DNA from 3 places in the Neobacillus oceani genome. Region 3 is predicted to be linked to each of the others. Evidence: a T-box and tRNA genes for the amino acid it is inferred to sense, from the RefSeq annotation. Region 3 holds a T-box; the other regions hold tRNA genes.
What was found. A T-box is a leader RNA that pairs with one kind of tRNA and senses whether it is charged. The one in region 3 lies ahead of leuS (leucine--tRNA ligase), so its partner is inferred to be a tRNA-Leu.

Region 1 (6,179 bases), 1.5 Mb from region 3:
TTTCATTGCCCGTTACAGAAAAGAACAGACGGGCGCGCTTGATGAAGTGCAAATCCGCAACATAATGGAAAGATGGCAATACCTGCAAAACCTTGGACAAAGGAAAGAAGAAATCCTACGCTCGATTACGGAGCAGGGAAAATTAACAGATGAATTGGCCAAACAAATAGAAAAAGCTACAAAACTCCAGGAGTTGGAAGATCTGTACAGGCCGTACAAGCAAAAGCGGCGGACAAAGGCGACGGTTGCCAAAGAAAAGGGCCTTGAGCCATTGGCAGACTGGCTGCTAACCCTTACGGCCGGTTCTGTTGAAGTGAAGGCGAAAGAGTTCCTATCAGAGGAAAAGGACGTCCTTTCAGTCGAAGATGCGATTGCCGGCGCAAAGGATATAATAGCCGAGCGCGTGTCGGATGACGCGGAAAGCAGGAAGTGGATCCGGAAGGAAATGTTTAAAACAGGGTCAATCGTCTCGGCAGTCAAGGACGCCGAAAAGGATGAAAAGAAAGTGTTTGAAATGTATTACGACTATGAAGAGCCTGTTAGCAAAATCGTCCCTCACCGAATCCTTGCCCTCAACCGTGGGGAAAAGGATGAAATTCTCCGTGTCGCGGTAAAAGCTGGGACAGATTCAATCATGAACTATTTAACAAAAAAGTGGATTGGAAAAGCACACTCGCCTTCCGCTCCATTCGTGACGGAAGCAATCGAGGATGGCTACAAAAGGCTTATCCAGCCTTCAATTGAGCGGGAAATCCGCAATGAGTTGACTGAAAAGGCAGAGGAGCAAGCCATACACATTTTTGCCGAAAACCTGCGGAAATTACTGCTTCAGCCGCCGCTAAAGGGGAAGGTAGTGCTTGCCGTCGACCCTGCCTTCCGGACGGGCTGCAAGCTTGCCGTTGTAGATGAAACGGGTAAGGTTATGAAAATAGATGTCATCTACCCTCATCCGCCAGTATCAAAACGGCGTGAAGCAAAAGAAAAATTTACTGCCATTTTATCCGACTATAAAGTGGAGATGGTTGCGATTGGGAACGGAACAGCTTCAAGGGAAACAGAGCAGTTTGTTGCTGATATTCTTAAAGAAGTGAACCAGGACACTTATTATTTAATTGTCAATGAGGCGGGAGCAAGCGTCTATTCCGCTTCAGACCTTGCCCGTGAGGAATTCCCGCATTTGCAGGTAGAAGAACGGAGTGCCGTTTCTATTGGAAGGCGCCTTCAGGATCCGCTTGCGGAGCTTGTTAAAATCGATCCGAAATCGGTCGGTGTCGGCCAGTACCAGCATGACGTTTCGCAAAAGAGGCTGTCGGAATCGCTCCATTTTGTCGTCGAAACGGCAGTTAACCAGGTAGGCGTGAACGTAAACACAGCCTCGCCTTCCCTGCTCCAATATGTAGCCGGCCTGACGAAAACTACCGCCGCGAACATAGTCAAGCAGCGTGAAGAAGAAGGAAAATTTGTCAACCGCTCGCAATTGAAGAAAATTCCGCGCTTGGGCGCCAAGACATATGAACAGGCCATCGGCTTCCTTCGCATCCTGGATGGGACAGAACCCCTGGACCGGACTGGCATCCACCCTGAAAATTATAGCGCGGTGAAAAAACTGCTCGCAAGCCTTGGATTAACGACAACGGACCTTGGCAGTGACAGGCTGAAAGAAGCATTGGGACAACTCGATCACGGAAAAGTGGCCGAAGAGCTTGAAATTGGGGAAATCACGTTGAAGGACATTATCGACGCCCTTATCCGGCCCGAACGGGATCCTCGTGATGAACTAGATGCTCCATTGCTTAAAAAAGATGTGTTAAAACTCGAGGACCTCCAACCAGGAATGGAACTTCAGGGGACAGTAAGGAATGTGGTCGATTTCGGTGCCTTTGTAGATATCGGCGTTAAACAGGATGGGCTCGTCCATATCAGCAAGTTAAGGAAGCAATTTGTCAAGCATCCGCTTGATGTCGTTTCTGTCGGGGACGTCGTCACTGTGTGGGTTGATTCAGTCGATAAACAAAAAGGCCGTGTCTCCCTGACGATGATCCAGCCTGAATCGGCGAAAGGGATCAATAACTAATTAGGCGGCTAGGCCAATTAAGGTTTAGCTATGTATGTGTACTACAACGTAAAAATGGCGTGCCTGGGAAATGCGGGCACGTCTTTTTTTGAGGTGGTTTGGAAGATAAACAGGAGTTAGGATGGATACTTCCTTCTATAGAAGAACCAGCATTGGTTAAGGAGTTTAATCTGATAACGATTCTTTTCATAAAATGCCCGCCTCATCCTGTTTTGGAACCATGTTGGCATTCAAGTGCCCTCCCTGCGTACCATAATGTTTTTCTATTCTATGCTATAATAGGTTGTCATGTTCAACGGAAAGAGGTGGCGAATTGCAGATGGACAACCAGGACCTTCAGGGATTGACGGAAAAAATTTCACAGGAGCAATTTGGCCTGCCCTTCCTGCACAAAGCCGTTTTTAATTCCAGGTTGCGCACAACAGGCGGAAGGTACCTTTTGAAAACCCATAACATTGAAATAAATAAACGCTATTTGGAACAGTTGGGCTATGACGAATTGGTCGGAATCATAAAACATGAACTTTGCCACTACCACCTCCATCTGCTTGGTAAGGGATACAAGCATAGGGACGCGGACTTCAGAGCGTTGTTGAAAAAAGTCGGAGCGCCGAGGTTTTGTGGCCAGCTTCCCGAAAGCGGAGTAAAGAAGAAAAGCAAAAAGATCGTGGTCTATGAATGCGCAGCCTGCGGAACTGTCTTCAAAAGAAGGCGAAACATAAATACAGCCAAGTATGTATGCGGAAAATGTAGAGGAGAACTCCGAAAAGTAAAGGAAATGCACGCGCAGTAGAGGGTGGAAGGAAAGCCAAAATTTATATGCCAATCATTCTTGACATTGAGGTGCACCGTCATTATAATGGTAAGAGTCGACGGAAGGAACAACAAACTTTCTGGATGTAAAACCTAGTCTCAGCTTGCTTTGGTTAACTGAGGCGGGGACACAAAATGCTATATAAGCGTATGGGTAATACTATTTATTCCGCAGTAGCTCAGTGGTAGAGACGAGCATCACTTCCCTGAATTAACTGCGAGTTGTACACGCCGAGCCGCTGCTCGCGGATCTTTCTGAGGCGGGGACACAAAATGCTATATAGGCGTATGGATATACTTATTATTCCGCAGTAGCTCAGTGGTAGAGCAATCGGCTGTTAACCGATCGGTCGTAGGTTCGAGTCCTACCTGCGGAGCCATTATGGGGAAGTACTCAAGAGGCTGAAGAGGCGCCCCTGCTAAGGGTGTAGGTCGGGTGACCGGCGCGAGGGTTCAAATCCCTCCTTCTCCGCTCCGTATTTTCAATGGCCCCTTGGTCAAGCGGTTAAGACACCGCCCTTTCACGGCGGTAACACGGGTTCGAATCCCGTAGGGGTCACTTTTATATTTTTGGGCTATAGCCAAGCGGTAAGGCAACGGACTTTGACTCCGTCATTCGTTGGTTCGAATCCAGCTAGCCCAGCCATTTTCTTTTGAGCCATTAGCTCAGTTGGTAGAGCATCTGACTTTTAATCAGAGGGTCGAAGGTTCGAGTCCTTCATGGCTCACCATTTAATATGCGGGTGTGGCGGAATTGGCAGACGCACCAGACTTAGGATCTGGCGCCGCGAGGCGTGGGGGTTCGACTCCCTTCACCCGCACCACAATATACCAGTTGCATTGCTGAAAAATAAGTGGTATGATTAATCTTGTCGCTAATTTAATTTACGCGGTCGTGGCGGAATGGCAGACGCGCTAGGTTGAGGGCCTAGTGGGGGCAACCCCGTGGAGGTTCAAGTCCTCTCGGCCGCACCAATAAAGGTATTGGTGCTTGTGAATTTGATTAAGTCTTTTTCGAAAATGTGCGCCCGTAGCTCAATTGGATAGAGCGTCTGACTACGGATCAGAAGGTTATGGGTTCGACTCCTTTCGGGCGCGCCATACTACGGGAAGTAGCTCAGCTTGGTAGAGCACTTGGTTTGGGACCAAGGGGTCGCAGGTTCGAATCCTGTCTTCCCGACCATTCGGGTTATAAATAAATATATGCGGGTGTAGTTTAATGGTAAAACTCCAGCCTTCCAAGCTGATGTCGTGGGTTCGATTCCCATCACCCGCTCCAAAAATTGTTCCTTGAAAACTAAACAAACAAGCGTCAACAAACAATAATATAGTGATCTTCGGATCACTAGCCAACGTAACTTTATGAGCTAAACTCATACTCTTTTTTGGAGAGTTTGATCCTGGCTCAGGACGAACGCTGGCGGCGTGCCTAATACATGCAAGTCGAGCGGAAGTTTCAAAAGCTTGCTTTTGAAACTTTAGCGGCGGACGGGTGAGTAACACGTGGGCAACCTGCCTGTAAGACTGGGATAACTTCGGGAAACCGGAGCTAATACCGGATAATCCTTTCTGACACATGTCAGGAAGCTGAAAGACGGTTTCGGCTGTCACTTACAGATGGGCCCGCGGCGCATTAGCTAGTTGGTGGGGTAATGGCCCACCAAGGCGACGATGCGTAGCCGACCTGAGAGGGTGATCGGCCACACTGGGACTGAGACACGGCCCAGACTCCTACGGGAGGCAGCAGTAGGGAATCTTCCGCAATGGACGAAAGTCTGACGGAGCAACGCCGCGTGAGCGAAGAAGGCCTTCGGGTCGTAAAGCTCTGTTGTCAGGGAAGAACAAGTACCGGAGTAACTGCCGGTACCTTGACGGTACCTGACCAGAAAGCCACGGCTAACTACGTGCCAGCAGCCGCGGTAATACGTAGGTGGCAAGCGTTGTCCGGAATTATTGGGCGTAAAGCGCGCGCAGGCGGCCTCTTAAGTCTGATGTGAAAGCCCACGGCTCAACCGTGGAGGGTCATTGGAAACTGGGGGGCTTGAGTGCAGAAGAGGAGAGCGGAATTCCACGTGTAGCGGTGAAATGCGTAGAGATGTGGAGGAACACCAGTGGCGAAGGCGGCTCTCTGGTCTGTAACTGACGCTGAGGCGCGAAAGCGTGGGGAGCGAACAGGATTAGATACCCTGGTAGTCCACGCCGTAAACGATGAGTGCTAAGTGTTAGAGGGTTTCCGCCCTTTAGTGCTGCAGCAAACGCATTAAGCACTCCGCCTGGGGAGTACGGCCGCAAGGCTGAAACTCAAAGGAATTGACGGGGGCCCGCACAAGCGGTGGAGCATGTGGTTTAATTCGAAGCAACGCGAAGAACCTTACCAGGTCTTGACATCCTCTGACACTCCTGGAGACAGGACGTTCCCCTTCGGGGGACAGAGTGACAGGTGGTGCATGGTTGTCGTCAGCTCGTGTCGTGAGATGTTGGGTTAAGTCCCGCAACGAGCGCAACCCTTGATCTTAGTTGCCAGCATTCAGTTGGGCACTCTAAGGTGACTGCCGGTGACAAACCGGAGGAAGGTGGGGATGACGTCAAATCATCATGCCCCTTATGACCTGGGCTACACACGTGCTACAATGGATGGTACAAAGGGCAGCGAAGCCGCGAGGTGGAGCCAATCCCATAAAACCATTCTCAGTTCGGATTGCAGGCTGCAACTCGCCTGCATGAAGCCGGAATCGCTAGTAATCGCGGATCAGCATGCCGCGGTGAATACGTTCCCGGGCCTTGTACACACCGCCCGTCACACCACGGGAGTTTGTAACACCCGAAGTCGGTGGGGTAACCGCAAGGAGCCAGCCGCCTAAGGTGGGACAGATGACTGGGGTGAAGTCGTAACAAGGTAGCCGTATCGGAAGGTGCGGCTGGATCACCTCCTTTCTAAGGATATTGCCTTCGGGCAATCGGAATGCGGACCTTTTGGTCCGTAAGTTGACCGCTTGTTTGTTTAGTTTTGAGGGAGCAATCCTTCAAAGTTTTTTTTGACTCTGCCCTTTCGGGCAAAGTTTGTTCCTTGAAAACTGGATAATGTTAAGAAGAAGTAACCAAGAAGAACCGAGTGATCGCCATTTTAGTTTTCTCTCTGGTAAACAGAGTGGAATGACCTTTTAGGTTAAGTTAGAAAGGGCGCACGGTGGATGCCTTGGCACTAGGAGCCGATGAAGGACGGGACTAACACCGATATGCTCCGGGGAGCTGTAAGTGAGCTTTGATCCGGAGATTTCCGAATGGGGAAACC
Region 2 (6,179 bases), 2.1 Mb from region 3:
TGCAGCTTTTTCTAGCTGCTTCCGCTCAGCTTTGGCCAGCTTATCGTACTTTACGCCTTTCTTTGTTGCCGTTTCAACAGGCGCGCTCCCATCCAATTCAACAATGACACGAACCTCTTGTTCCGGGTCAATGCCTTGGTGGTCAGTCGCTGTGAGATTTGTTTTTGAAAGCGTCGGTTTATGTAAATCTAATTGTTCCGGTGTGATGTTGCCAAATGCAGCAAACCCTGTGCTGCCAAATGCTAACAAAATAATTAGGAATATTGCAGTAAATCTTTTACCCATGTTCTTCCCCCTTAATGTTTTTAAAAAAGAAAATAGCAGAGAATATCCTCCTTCCGCAGTATTCGACTGAAAAAATTAAATTTTCAGTATAATGATACTATACTAAATTCCTATTTTTGGTGGTAGCGTAAAAAGTCATAGGTCTTAAGTAAGTGATTTTTCGAATATAGAATGTTTTTGTAGGAAAAAAGCGAATGTTGTCAATTCAAGGGTTTTTTTAGACTTAATATCAGGTTTTTAAGTAAAAACTTTCGAGAAAAAAAGGGGAATTTCCCGAAAAATTATTAGACGTAAAAGAAAATAAGTTGTGGAATTAGGTATTTTGGCACGAGGAATTGATAATGAATTTAAATGGAATATTTATTGAGAGAAGAAAAAAAAGACTCTTCACGATTAAGTGAAAAGCCTTAATAAAGCAAAATTCTAGTCAATAGTTGAAACCTGTGGCCGGGGTATAATATGCCTTCTAACTCCTTCATATATAAGGGTTCATTGTGGACTTGTGAAAAATTTGTGTAAAATATCTTTTTCATTTTTTAATACTTTTTTTAAAAAGTCCAAATGATATATGTAATAAATTTGAATCTGGGCTGAATTTTGCAATAAAACACCTCGACCAGTATAAAACTGAGTCGAGGTATTAACATAAATTACTGGAAGACTGGAGCAACATACGGCAGTGTTTTTGCTAAAATCCAAACTAAGAAAAGTACAACTGGAACATGAAAAATCAATTGTAATATAGAGTAACCAGCGAGGTCCTTAGCCTTGATCCCCAATACTCCCAGTAAAGGTAACATAAAGAACGGGTTAACCATGTTAGGGAGTGCTTCTGTCGCATTATATACTTGCACGATCCAAGCCATGCTAACATTTAACTCTTTCGCAGCCTCGAGCAAGTACGGTGCTTCAACAATCCATTTTCCCCCACCTGAAGGTAGAAAGAGCCCTAGAACAGCTGAATAGATCCCTGCAATGACTGGGAAAGTATTTTCAGTCGAAATGGAAAGAAAGAAGTCTACTAATACATCGTTAAGTCCTGAATTCATTAAAATTCCGAAAATCCCTGCATATAATGGAAACTGTATAAGTACTCCACTAATAGCAGGTACTGAGTTAGATACTGAATTCAAAAAGTTCCTCGGTGTCCAGTGCAAAAGCAACCCAAACATTAAAAGTATGAAGTTATAATTATTGAGATTTAGTGCTGCGATTGGACCTACATCAGCCATTATGTATCCAATATAAAGAAAACCTAGAGTAACTAATAAGATCGTTAATATTGGGCTATATTCCAACCATTCTCCTGGTCTATCACCCTTCTTTTTTTCAAGAGATTCTATCCGGCTATAATCAAGACCAGCCATTTCCGCAGTCTTTGCCTTGTCCTTATTTGGTGCGGACACATATGCAAGCCAAACGGATAAAACAATTAGAACAACAATCATGACTAAGTTCTGCCAAGTGAAAATCGTTTCCGACATTGCAATCGTACCACTAATTTCATACAATTCAGGAGGAATGGAAGATTTCGTTGCCATTAATAATGCTGCTGATGAAGAAAGCCCTAATGCCCAAATACTTCCAAGACCTAAGAACCCTGCTGCTGCCATGGCTCGATAATCGACACCCTTGACTCGATTACTGATTTCTTTAATCAGGATACCACTAAACACTAAGCTAAATCCCCAACTAATTAATGATGTAACTAAGGCAAAGAATGCTACAAAAGCTACAGCTACTTTCGGTGATTTAGGAATTGTCGCCATCTTAGCAATGAGCTTATGAACAGGTTTTGAAGAAGCCACTACGTAGCCTGTAATAATAATAAAAGCCATTTGCATTGTAAAAGGAATCAAATCCCAATAGTGTTTTCCAAAATCGACCCCCACCTCGACAGGAGTCCTTCCCATTAATAAAGCAATTATTGCAACGATCACAACTGCAACTGCAGCAAAAATATACGCATCTGGAAACCACTTCTCACTCCAATTTGCTAAAGAAATACCCATACGTTCCAGTCTGCCTGATTGTTCCCCCTGTTTTGCGATTTTCTTCTCTTTTTCCAACAAGCACACACCTTTCTAATTATTTTCCAATTAAAATAATTTTAGAGTATGGAATTGTGTTCTTAATAATTGGAATATTAAAAAATCATTACTTCCATCTTACAATACAACTACTTAAAGTCAATTAGAAAAACTCGAGTCTTGTAAAAAAGTGTCGTAAAAATTGTCACCTTCTATCTAGTTTTAGTATGTCCCGAAAAAAATAGGTATGACATCCATATCTCGTGCAATTTTTGGGTTATGACACCAAATAAAAAGTCCAAAAATATTGCTTCGATTGGTATCGTTATAAAAAAATATATAAAAACGCTCAAGAACACTGATACACCAATGTTCTTGAGCTATATTACGGATATTACTTAACTAAAGCATTCAAAAATGATGGTGGGGTCGAACCGATACTCCTCACGGATCACGGGTTTTGAGTCGTGCCGATATGTATATACATTAAAAAGTCCGTTGAAACGGTGTCTACATCACGAGAAGCAATCCGAATGAGAACGGCTACGTTTCGGGAAAGTACCCTATAATAGCTAAGTATATCGACCGATGCAATATAATAAAAGTAATGTCCGGTAAACCTCGATAACCTGGACATTAACAACGCCCGCCACATTAGCCACGTATAACTTCCGCATCCTGCTCGATGTGCATTTTGCTACGTCAGCTTGTCCACTTAATGCACACTGCCAGTTACCTCGTATGTATAGGCGGCCACCTTAACGAGCGTAAATTCGAATTTCGCACTCCTTAACCCAAAGTTCTAACGGATTCCCTCAAAATCCAGATAATCGGAGCGCAGGCTGCAACAGTGCTTCGACATGTCCTCCGTCATAGATAGTTCGTTCTGGCGTCTAGTACAGGCCATAATGACGTCCCCATTACAGTGTTATTCGTTTCCACCGCGTACGATTTTAATTGCTGGATCGTTCCGCATAAACGAAAAAACGCCGTTCTACATCTTGTGTAGAACAGCGTCATTTCAACGTTTTCAGATACCGGTGGCCGGGGTCGAACCGGCACTCCTTTCGGAACACGATTTTGAGTCGTGCGCGTCTGCCAATTCCGCCACACCGGCATAATAAAATGAATTGGACTTTGTATGATGGAGGCGGCAACCGGATTCGAACCGGTGAATAAAGGTTTTGCAGACCTTTGCCTTACCACTTGGCTATGCCGCCGAATAATGGAGCGGAAGACGGGATTCGAACCCGCGACCCCCACCTTGGCAAGGTGGTGTTCTACCACTGAACTACTTCCGCATAAATGGCTGGGCTAGCAGGATTCGAACCTACGAGTGACGGAGTCAAAGTCCGTTGCCTTACCGCTTGGCTATAGCCCAATATCAATATTTAAACATAAATGGGGCGATCGAGGGGAATCGAACCCCCGAGTGCCAGAGCCACAATCTGGTGCGTTAACCACTTCGCCACGACCGCCATTATTGGGAAAATTGGCAGGGGTAGTAGGAATCGAACCCACACCAAAGGTTTTGGAGACCTTCGTTCTACCTTTAAACTATACCCCTGTATAAATGGTGGTGGGGGACGGATTCGAACCGCCGAACCCTGAGGGAGCGGATTTACAGTCCGCCGCGTTTAGCCACTTCGCTACCCCACCGAAAAAATGGTGCCGGCTAGAGGACTTGAACCCCCAACCTACTGATTACAAGTCAGTTGCTCTACCAATTGAGCTAAACCGGCATAGTGAATATAAATTAAATTAAATATGGCTCAGGACGGAATCGAACCGCCGACACAAGGATTTTCAGTCCTTTGCTCTACCGACTGAGCTACTGAGCCATAAATGGCGGTCTGGACGGGACTCGAACCCGCGACCTCCTGCGTGACAGGCAGGCATTCTAACCAACTGAACTACCAGACCAAATTGCGGGGGCAGGATTTGAACCTGCGACCTTCGGGTTATGAGCCCGACGAGCTACCGGACTGCTCCACCCCGCGACGATAAAAAAATATTACATTTTTGTCATGCTCATTGGGAGCATTGACTGTCCCCATCTCAGTAGGCTAACTCAAGAAGCAGCTCGATGGGTACAACTCGCAGTTTAATCAGTGAGGCAACGCTCGTTGCTCCACCCCGCGACAATAAAAAATATAAACCTATGGTGGAGGATGACGGGATCGAACCGCCGACCCTCTGCTTGTAAGGCAGATGCTCTCCCAGCTGAGCTAATCCTCCAATGTATGGTGACCCCTACGGGATTCGAACCCGTGTTACCGCCGTGAAAGGGCGGTGTCTTAACCGCTTGACCAAGGGGCCAGTATTAAAATATATATGGCGGAGAGCAAGGGATTTGAACCCTTGATACGCGGTTAGCGTATACACGATTTCCAATCGTGCTCCTTCGGCCACTCGGACAGCTCTCCATTTGTTGGCTCCGCAGGTAGGACTCGAACCTACGACCGATCGGTTAACAGCCGATTGCTCTACCACTGAGCTACTGCGGAATAGTATTTAATCAAAGCCCGGCAGCGTCCTACTCTCACAGGGGCAAGGCCCCAACTACCATCGGCGCTGAGAAGCTTAACTTCCGTGTTCGGTATGGGAACGGGTGTGGCCTTCTCGCCATAACTGCCAGACATTGAATCAGACATACTTTATTATAATACCTTTTCAGGTTTTTTCAAGTGGAAATTTCATTCCCTCAAAACTGGATAATTTTCAGAAGAAGTTCGGAAGAACGAGCAATCTATTTGGTTAAGTCCTCGATCGATTAGTATCAGTCAGCTCCACACGTCGCCGTGCTTCCACCTCTGACCTATCAACCTGATCATCTTTCAGGGATCTTACTTCTTACGAATGGGAAATCTCATCTTGAGGGGGGCTTCATGCTTAGATGCTTTCAGCACTTATCCCGTCCGCACATAGCTACCCAGCGATGCCTTTGGCAAGACAACTGGTACACCAGCGGTGCGTCCATCCCGGTCCTCTCGTACTAAGGACAGCTCCTCTCAAATTTCCTGCGCCCACGACGGATAGGGACCGAACTGTCTCACGACGTTCTGAACCCAGCTCGCGTACCGCTTTAATGGGCGAACAGCCCAACCCTTGGGACCGACTACAGCCCCAGGATGCGATGAGCCGACATCGAGGTGCCAAACCTCCCCGTCGATGTGGACTCTTGGGGGAGATAAGCCTGTTATCCCCGGGGTAGCTTTTATCCGTTGAGCGATGGCCCTTCCATGCGGAACCACCGGATCACTAAGCCCGACTTTCGTCCCTGCTCGACTTGTAGGTCTCGCAGTCAAGCTCCCTTGTGCCTTTACACTCTGCGAATGATTTCCAACCATTCTGAGGGAACCTTTGGGCGCCTCCGTTACATTTTGGGAGGCGACCGCCCCAGTCAAACTGCCCGCCTGACACTGTCTCCCACCCAGATCATGGGTGCGGGTTAGAATTTCAATACAGCCAGGGTAGTATCCCACCGACGCCTCCACCGAAGCTGGCGCTCCGGCTTCACAGGCTCCTACCTATCCTGTACAAGCTGTACCAAAATTCAATATCAGGCTGCAGTAAAGCTCCACGGGGTCTTTCCGTCCTGTCGCGGGTAACCTGCATCTTCACAGGTACTATAATTTCACCGAGTCTCTCGTTGAGACAGTGCCCAGATCGTTACGCCTTTCGTGCGGGTCGGAACTTACCCGACAAGGAATTTCGCTACCTTAGGACCGTTATAGTTACGGCCGCCGTTTACTGGGGCTTCGATTCAGAGCTTCGCTTGCGCTAACCCCTCCTCTTAACCTTCCAGCACCGGGCAGGCGTCAGCCCCTATACTTCGCCTTGCGGCTTCGCAGAGACCTGTGT
Region 3 (6,179 bases):
TTACCTGAACGCCAAATAAAAAATGCTTTTCTTCATCAACTGAGAAAAGCATTTTTTAATAGAAACATCTAATGCACCTAAAAGATTATTCAATTACCCATTCACTTCAACGTCGCCTTCCCACTCGAGCATGCCGCCTTCCATGTTGATGACCTTGTAGCCCTGCTGCTGCAAGTAGTGGCAAACGTTCATGCTTCGGCCGCCTGATCGGCAAATGACGATATATTCCTTGTTTTTGTCCAGTTCCTCGAGGCGCGCAGGAATTTCCCCCATTTTGATATGCTTCGCGCCGGGGACCATACCGTATACAACTTCCTCGTCTTCCCTGACATCGATTAGTTCAAGCTTCTCTCCAACCTCAATCTTCTTCTTCAGCTCTTCCGTCGAGATTGTTTTAATTGGTTCCATGATTGCACCCCTTTGTCAAAAACATCCCCCGGATTCCGGGGGATGCTATGAATGGTTTTCATACTATAGTTTCCCATAAACCTGTTTTTTCAGCCACCATTACGGCTGCCAGGCAAATTGGAATATTGTTAGTTCGCGACAACGTTGACAAGCTTGCCTGGTACGGCGATTACCTTACGGACGGTTTTACCCTCGAGCTCAGCGCTGATTTCCTTCATCGCAAGCTCTTCCATCACTTCTCTCGTAGCATCGGATGGAACCATCAGCTTTTTCTTCATCTTGCCATTGATTTGGACAACGATTTCCACTTCGTCTTCAACAAGCTTAGTCTCATCAAATGTTGGCCATGGCCCATACGAAACCGTATCTGTATGGCCAAGCTTTTCCCATAGTTCCTCACAGACGTGCGGCGCAACTGGGGAAAGAAGTTTTACGAAGCCCTCCATGTATTCCTTTGGAAGAACATCGGATTTATAGGCTTCATTAATAAACACCATCAATTGGGAAATAGCGACATTGAAGCGAAGCCCTTCATAGTCCTCGGTAACCTTCTTAACTGTCTGGTGGTAGACCCTCTCAAGGTTTTCCGCCTTCGCGCCTTCCCGAATTTTCGAGGAAACCTCTCCATCCGACTCGATGAACAGACGCCATACACGGTCAAGGAACCTGCGCGCGCCGTCAAGGCCGTTCGTCGACCACGCAACGGAAGCATCAAGCGGCCCCATGAACATTTCGTAGAGCCTCAATGTGTCTGCCCCGTGGCTTTCAACGATATGGTCCGGGTTAACGACATTCCCTTTAGATTTGCTCATTTTCTCATTGTTTTCGCCAAGGATCATTCCCTGATTGAATAGCTTCTGGAACGGTTCTTTCGTAGGCACGACGCCAATATCGTATAGGAACTTGTGCCAGAATCGGGCGTAGAGCAGGTGTAATACCGCATGCTCAGCGCCACCGATATAAATGTCGACAGGGAGCCATTCTTTCAGTTTTTCAGGGTCCGCGAGATGATTATCATTCCTCGGATCGATATAGCGGAGATAGTACCAGCAGCTTCCGCCCCATTGCGGCATTGTGTTCGTTTCGCGGCGGCCCTTCTTGCCTGTTTCAGGATCGAAAACGTTTACCCAGTCCTCGATATTGGCAAGCGGTGATTCGCCTGTTCCGGATGGTTTAATGTCGGTTGTTTTTGGCAAAACAAGCGGCAGCTGGTCTTCTGGAACAGCCGTGCTTGTGCCATCCTCCCAATGGATGATCGGAATTGGCTCTCCCCAGTATCTCTGGCGGCTGAATAGCCAGTCACGAAGGCGATAGGTAATCTTTCTTGTCCCGATGCCTTTTTCTTCAAGCCAGGCGATCATGTCCCGTATCGCATCTTCCTTATTTAAACCATCAAGGAAGCCGGAATTTACATGCGTGCCATCGCCTGTATACGCTTCTTTTTCAATATCCCCGCCAGCTACGACTTCAACGATCGGCAAGCCGAATTGCTTCGCGAATTCATAGTCACGCTCGTCATGCGCAGGTACCGCCATGATTGCGCCGGTTCCGTAGCTCGCAAGCACGTAATCCGCAATCCAGATCGGCATCTCTTCGCCGTTCGCCGGATTGATTGCATAGGCGCCGGTGAAGACACCAGTCTTTTCTTTTGCAAGGTCGGTCCGTTCGAGGTCGCTCTTGCTCTTGATTTTTTCAAGATACGCTTCAACCGCTTCCTTCTGGTCCGCAGTGGTGATCTTTTCAACAAGCGCGTGCTCTGGCGCAAGGACCGCATAAGTCGCACCAAAAAGCGTGTCAGGACGCGTTGTGAACACCGTAAATGTGCCGTCATGCCCTTTAATGTTAAAAGTGACTTCAGCACCTTCAGAGCGGCCAATCCAATTGCGCTGCATATCCTTCAGGCTTTCAGGCCAATCAAGCTCTTCAAGGTCCTCCAAGAGCCGGTCTGCATAAGCGGTAATCTTCAGCACCCACTGCTTCATTGGGCGGCGTTCGACCGGATGGCCCCCGCGCTCGCTCTTGCCGTCGATGACTTCTTCATTCGCAAGGACAGTCCCAAGCGCCGGGCACCAGTTAACCGATACTTCGTCGATATAGGCAAGGCCATGTTCGTACAACTTGAGGAAAATCCATTGTGTCCATTTGTAATAATCGGGATCCGTTGTATTGATTTCCCGGTCCCAATCGTATGAAAAACCAAGTTCTTTGATTTGGCGGCGGAACGTGTTTATGTTCCTCTCCGTGAATTCCGCCGGGTCATTCCCTGTATCAAGTGCGTACTGCTCGGCAGGGAGTCCGAATGCGTCCCAGCCCATCGGATGTAGTACATTGTAGCCCTGCATCCGTTTCATACGGGAAAGGATGTCAGTCGCCGTATAGCCTTCCGGGTGGCCAACGTGGAGACCCGCACCCGAAGGATAAGGGAACATGTCAAGGGCGTAAAATTTCGGCTTGCCCTTCTCCTCGCCCGTTTTAAATGTTTTTTCTGTCTCCCACTTCGTTTGCCACTTCTTTTCAATTTGTCTGTGGTTGAAGCTCATCTCAATTTCCTCCCTCAAACTTTTTTCCAAAAATAAAAAACTCCCATCCCATAAACAGGGACGAGAGGATATGTATCTTCCCGCGGTACCACCCACATTAGTGTGAAAAACACTCGCTTCATTCATCCTTAACGCGGAAAACGGCAGGCATTACTGGCACTTCACGCCTGCGACTCTAAGGCGAGTTCATGATGGTCCCGGCCGGCTTGCACCAACCGCCAGCTCTCTAATGGCGGGACGGAATCATTACTATTCCTTTTCACAGTCATTAAACTATTTTACATAGTGCTATTTTATTAAAATTTGCCCCGGGATGCAAGCCACCCGGTTGAAAATGTGCGTTAGCGGAGATTTCCACCATAATCTGGCGTATGGACCGCTCTCTTTCCGGACTTTGTAAACGGATGAAAACATAATAGGCAAACGAAGAAACCCGCCCCCAAAAAAGGCGCGGGATTCACTTTATGCGCGAACCGGCTGCTTTTTTCCCTTAATGCCACGGTCATAGACGACAGTCGTTCCAATTGAAACGATAAACAGGACTATTAGGATCATGAACAACATGGACATGCCGTACAAGTCGACGAGCATTCCGCCTAGAACCGGTCCAATCATTCTGCCGCCGGTGGCCGTGCTGTTGACAATTCCCTGGTAAAAGCCTTCCCGGCCCCGAGGCGCAAGTTCACTGGCAATTGTCGGAACCGCTGGCCAAATGAGCATTTCACCAGCTGTTAAAATTATCATCCCAGCCATAAATCCCGAAAAGCTCCCCGAATTGGCAGCTACGATGAATGCCACAACAAATATGAGCATGCCGAGCACCATCTGTGTTTTAAGCGATCGGCCAAAGCGTTTCAAAAAACCGTTCAGTACTGGCTGGCCGAGCACAATCATCGCACCATTCACTGTCCAGAGCAAACTGTATTGGGTAAGAGTTATATTGATTTCCTGTGTATAGGAAGCGATTGTTGTCTGCCATTGGACATATCCAACCCAGCAAAGGAGGTAGCCAATACAGAGGATGAGCAACGCTTTTAGTTTTTTATTCATACCAGCAGAGGGATTTTCCTGCAAAATAGAAGTCTGGGCGCCTTCCCGGTCGGTTATGTTTTTATAGCCAAAAAAAGCAATCGCCATAAAGACGATATACATGAACAGGTTTGCAACAAAAATCAACTGGAAGGAAAAATCGGCAACAAGTCCTCCTAATGCCGCACCAATCGCTACACCAAGGTTCTGCGCAACATAAATCGCATTGAATGCGCGCCTTCCCCCTTCCTTCCAGACAGCTCCCGACATTGCGTACATTGCCGGAAAAATAATTCCCGCGCCAAAGCCCGAAATTGTAAGGAAAATCACATAAGGGGTAAAGTCGTTCCAAAAAGTCAATCCAAGCAATGCAAGCAAAGCAATGCCAATCCCTAGCAAAATCGTTTTATAACCGCCAAGCCTGTCAAACAAGCTTCCTCCCGCCAGGTTTCCCGCAACGCTCGCAGCGGAGTTCAGCATAAGGACTATGCCAGCGGTGGTTAAAGATTTGCCGAGATGGTCATGGATATAGATTGCATTCAAAGGCCAGAGAAAGGATGAACCTGTAACGTTGACGACCATTCCGATGATTAAAAGCCATAATGAACGCGGCATCTTGATTCTCCTATCTCATAAGAAATGCGCAAGCGCCCCGTTTAGCGCCGTATGGACCGTAGTACACTAGGCGCTGGGCGCTCCTCGGAAAAGAAGTGCACTTTTCCTTCGTGCGATGCTAAGCTGCCGAAGCCTTCCTTGTGGAGCTAGACATAATTCTATAAAAATTTTCTTTCCTATTCTCAAACACAAAGGATATTCTATTCCTTTTCCCAAAACTGTGCAATGGTTTTTATTCCAAATGAGAGAAAAGCACTGCAACCAAAAGGCTACAGTGCTTTTTAACAGCTATTGGCGTTCGGAAATCCCTGTCCGAACTTACTTTTTTGGTGGTGCCGGAACGGCCGGCTGCTGTGCCGGGAACTCCCCATTGATTGCATGGGTTTTCTTCTTGAAGTTATCCTTCTCACCAGTTACAGCTTTTTTCGCCTTTTCGATTTCCTCTTTCAATTTATCGATGTCGACGCCTTTTTTAACAAGCTCTTCGGTTGCAATGTGGATAGCCTGGTTTGATTCTTCAATTGAAACAGCGAGGGAATCCATTGAGCCTTGCGGGTTATGGAAGCCTGCGGAGCTCTCTGCTGCGACGATATCCCAGAACCATTGGGCTTTCCTCACATGTTCCTGTGCGGCTTTTACCTTTTCCGACTTAACTCCAATTGTGATCATTTTGTTTACGTAGTAATGGGCGTTAATGGAAACATCCTCCGCTTTATGCAATTGCTTCATGTGGGTGTCCTGAATCTCGATCACCCTTGCTTCGAGCTTATCGATATCCCTATCGCCGTGGCATGTTCCGCACGATGATTTCATTGTCTTAAGCGGCGAAGTCCACCAGTGTGACGAAATCTTTCGCTTGCCGTCAACACGCTCATATGGCATATGGCAGTCCGCGCATGCTACGCCTGCCTTTCCGTGAGTCCCTTCCACGAATGTTTCAAAGTCCGGGTGTTGAGCCTTCAGCATCGGTGTTCCGGAAACATTGTGGATCCAATCCTTCTCAAACCCTTTTTCCTTGGCAATTGTAGAATAGTACTCATACATTTCTTCAGGCTTGAAGCCCTTGTCCCACGGGAAAGTTACCTCGCTGTTTGTCGCATCAAAGTAATATTCGACGTGGCACTGGCCGCATACATAACTGCGCATATCATTTTTCGTCGCTTTTGATACATCGATTCCCTTCCGCTCCATTGCTTTTACAAAGCTTGGGCGTGTGACACGAAGGTCCATTGTCTGTGGGTCATGGCAGTCGGAACAGCCGATTGGGGAATGGCCCATTTTTTCTCCCATAGGGAAGATCTCTGTTTTAAAATTGGCGCTCCAATACTTCTCGCCCATTTCTTCAATCATTTTCGGAACAGCTGTCGATTTACATGTATAGCAGGAACCAACCGATTTATCGGTAATCCTCGCGACATTCTTCACATCCTCGAGTGCGTAGACGTGGCCGCGGTCTTCGTTATACTCGGTCGCAAAACCATACCCATTGAAAAGGATTGGCAGGTAAGGCTCTTTGTCCGGATCGTACTTGGAGCGTTTGACGGAACCGCTGTATTTCGTATCCGCCATTTTTTCGTTTTTCATGTA

Region 1: it has a tRNA-Leu gene. The T-box ahead of leuS (leucine--tRNA ligase) is inferred to sense a tRNA for this amino acid. The anticodon was not compared.
Region 2: it has a tRNA-Leu gene. The T-box ahead of leuS (leucine--tRNA ligase) is inferred to sense a tRNA for this amino acid. The anticodon was not compared.

The regions. Positions count from the first base shown of each region.
Region 1 covers NZ_CP143543.1:234,591-240,769, forward strand. The annotation lists gene V1499_RS01300 (Tex family protein) at 1-2,074, shown strand, start outside; gene cmpA (cortex morphogenetic protein CmpA) at 2,191-2,304, opposite strand; gene V1499_RS01310 (SprT family protein) at 2,394-2,867, shown strand; tRNA gene V1499_RS01315 (tRNA-Asn) at 3,193-3,267, shown strand; tRNA gene V1499_RS01320 (tRNA-Ser) at 3,272-3,359, shown strand; tRNA gene V1499_RS01325 (tRNA-Glu) at 3,375-3,446, shown strand; tRNA gene V1499_RS01330 (tRNA-Gln) at 3,459-3,533, shown strand; tRNA gene V1499_RS01335 (tRNA-Lys) at 3,543-3,618, shown strand; tRNA gene V1499_RS01340 (tRNA-Leu) at 3,627-3,711, shown strand; tRNA gene V1499_RS01345 (tRNA-Leu) at 3,777-3,862, shown strand; tRNA gene V1499_RS01350 (tRNA-Arg) at 3,912-3,988, shown strand; tRNA gene V1499_RS01355 (tRNA-Pro) at 3,994-4,070, shown strand; tRNA gene V1499_RS01360 (tRNA-Gly) at 4,093-4,166, shown strand; rRNA gene V1499_RS01365 (16S ribosomal RNA) at 4,270-5,821, shown strand; rRNA gene V1499_RS01370 (23S ribosomal RNA) at 6,052-6,179, shown strand, end outside.
Region 2 covers NZ_CP143543.1:820,348-826,526, reverse strand. The annotation lists gene V1499_RS04095 (S8 family serine peptidase) at 1-285, opposite strand, end outside; gene V1499_RS04090 (short-chain fatty acid transporter) at 936-2,354, opposite strand; gene V1499_RS04085 (hypothetical protein) at 2,767-2,952, opposite strand; tRNA gene V1499_RS04080 (tRNA-Leu) at 3,351-3,432, opposite strand; tRNA gene V1499_RS04075 (tRNA-Cys) at 3,461-3,535, opposite strand; tRNA gene V1499_RS04070 (tRNA-Gly) at 3,542-3,616, opposite strand; tRNA gene V1499_RS04065 (tRNA-Gln) at 3,622-3,696, opposite strand; tRNA gene V1499_RS04060 (tRNA-His) at 3,718-3,793, opposite strand; tRNA gene V1499_RS04055 (tRNA-Trp) at 3,809-3,882, opposite strand; tRNA gene V1499_RS04050 (tRNA-Tyr) at 3,890-3,974, opposite strand; tRNA gene V1499_RS04045 (tRNA-Thr) at 3,982-4,057, opposite strand; tRNA gene V1499_RS04040 (tRNA-Phe) at 4,084-4,156, opposite strand; tRNA gene V1499_RS04035 (tRNA-Asp) at 4,162-4,238, opposite strand; tRNA gene V1499_RS04030 (tRNA-Met) at 4,242-4,315, opposite strand; tRNA gene V1499_RS04025 (tRNA-Val) at 4,478-4,553, opposite strand; tRNA gene V1499_RS04020 (tRNA-Glu) at 4,560-4,634, opposite strand; tRNA gene V1499_RS04015 (tRNA-Ser) at 4,651-4,741, opposite strand; tRNA gene V1499_RS04010 (tRNA-Asn) at 4,748-4,822, opposite strand; rRNA gene rrf (5S ribosomal RNA) at 4,839-4,954, opposite strand; rRNA gene V1499_RS04000 (23S ribosomal RNA) at 5,069-6,179, opposite strand, start outside.
Region 3 covers NZ_CP143543.1:3,280,797-3,286,975, forward strand. The annotation lists gene V1499_RS16550 (rhodanese-like domain-containing protein) at 94-408, opposite strand; gene leuS (leucine--tRNA ligase) at 537-2,948, opposite strand; T-box leader at 3,002-3,220, opposite strand; gene V1499_RS16560 (MDR family MFS transporter) at 3,411-4,592, opposite strand; gene V1499_RS16565 (ammonia-forming cytochrome c nitrite reductase subunit c552) at 4,911-6,179, opposite strand, start outside.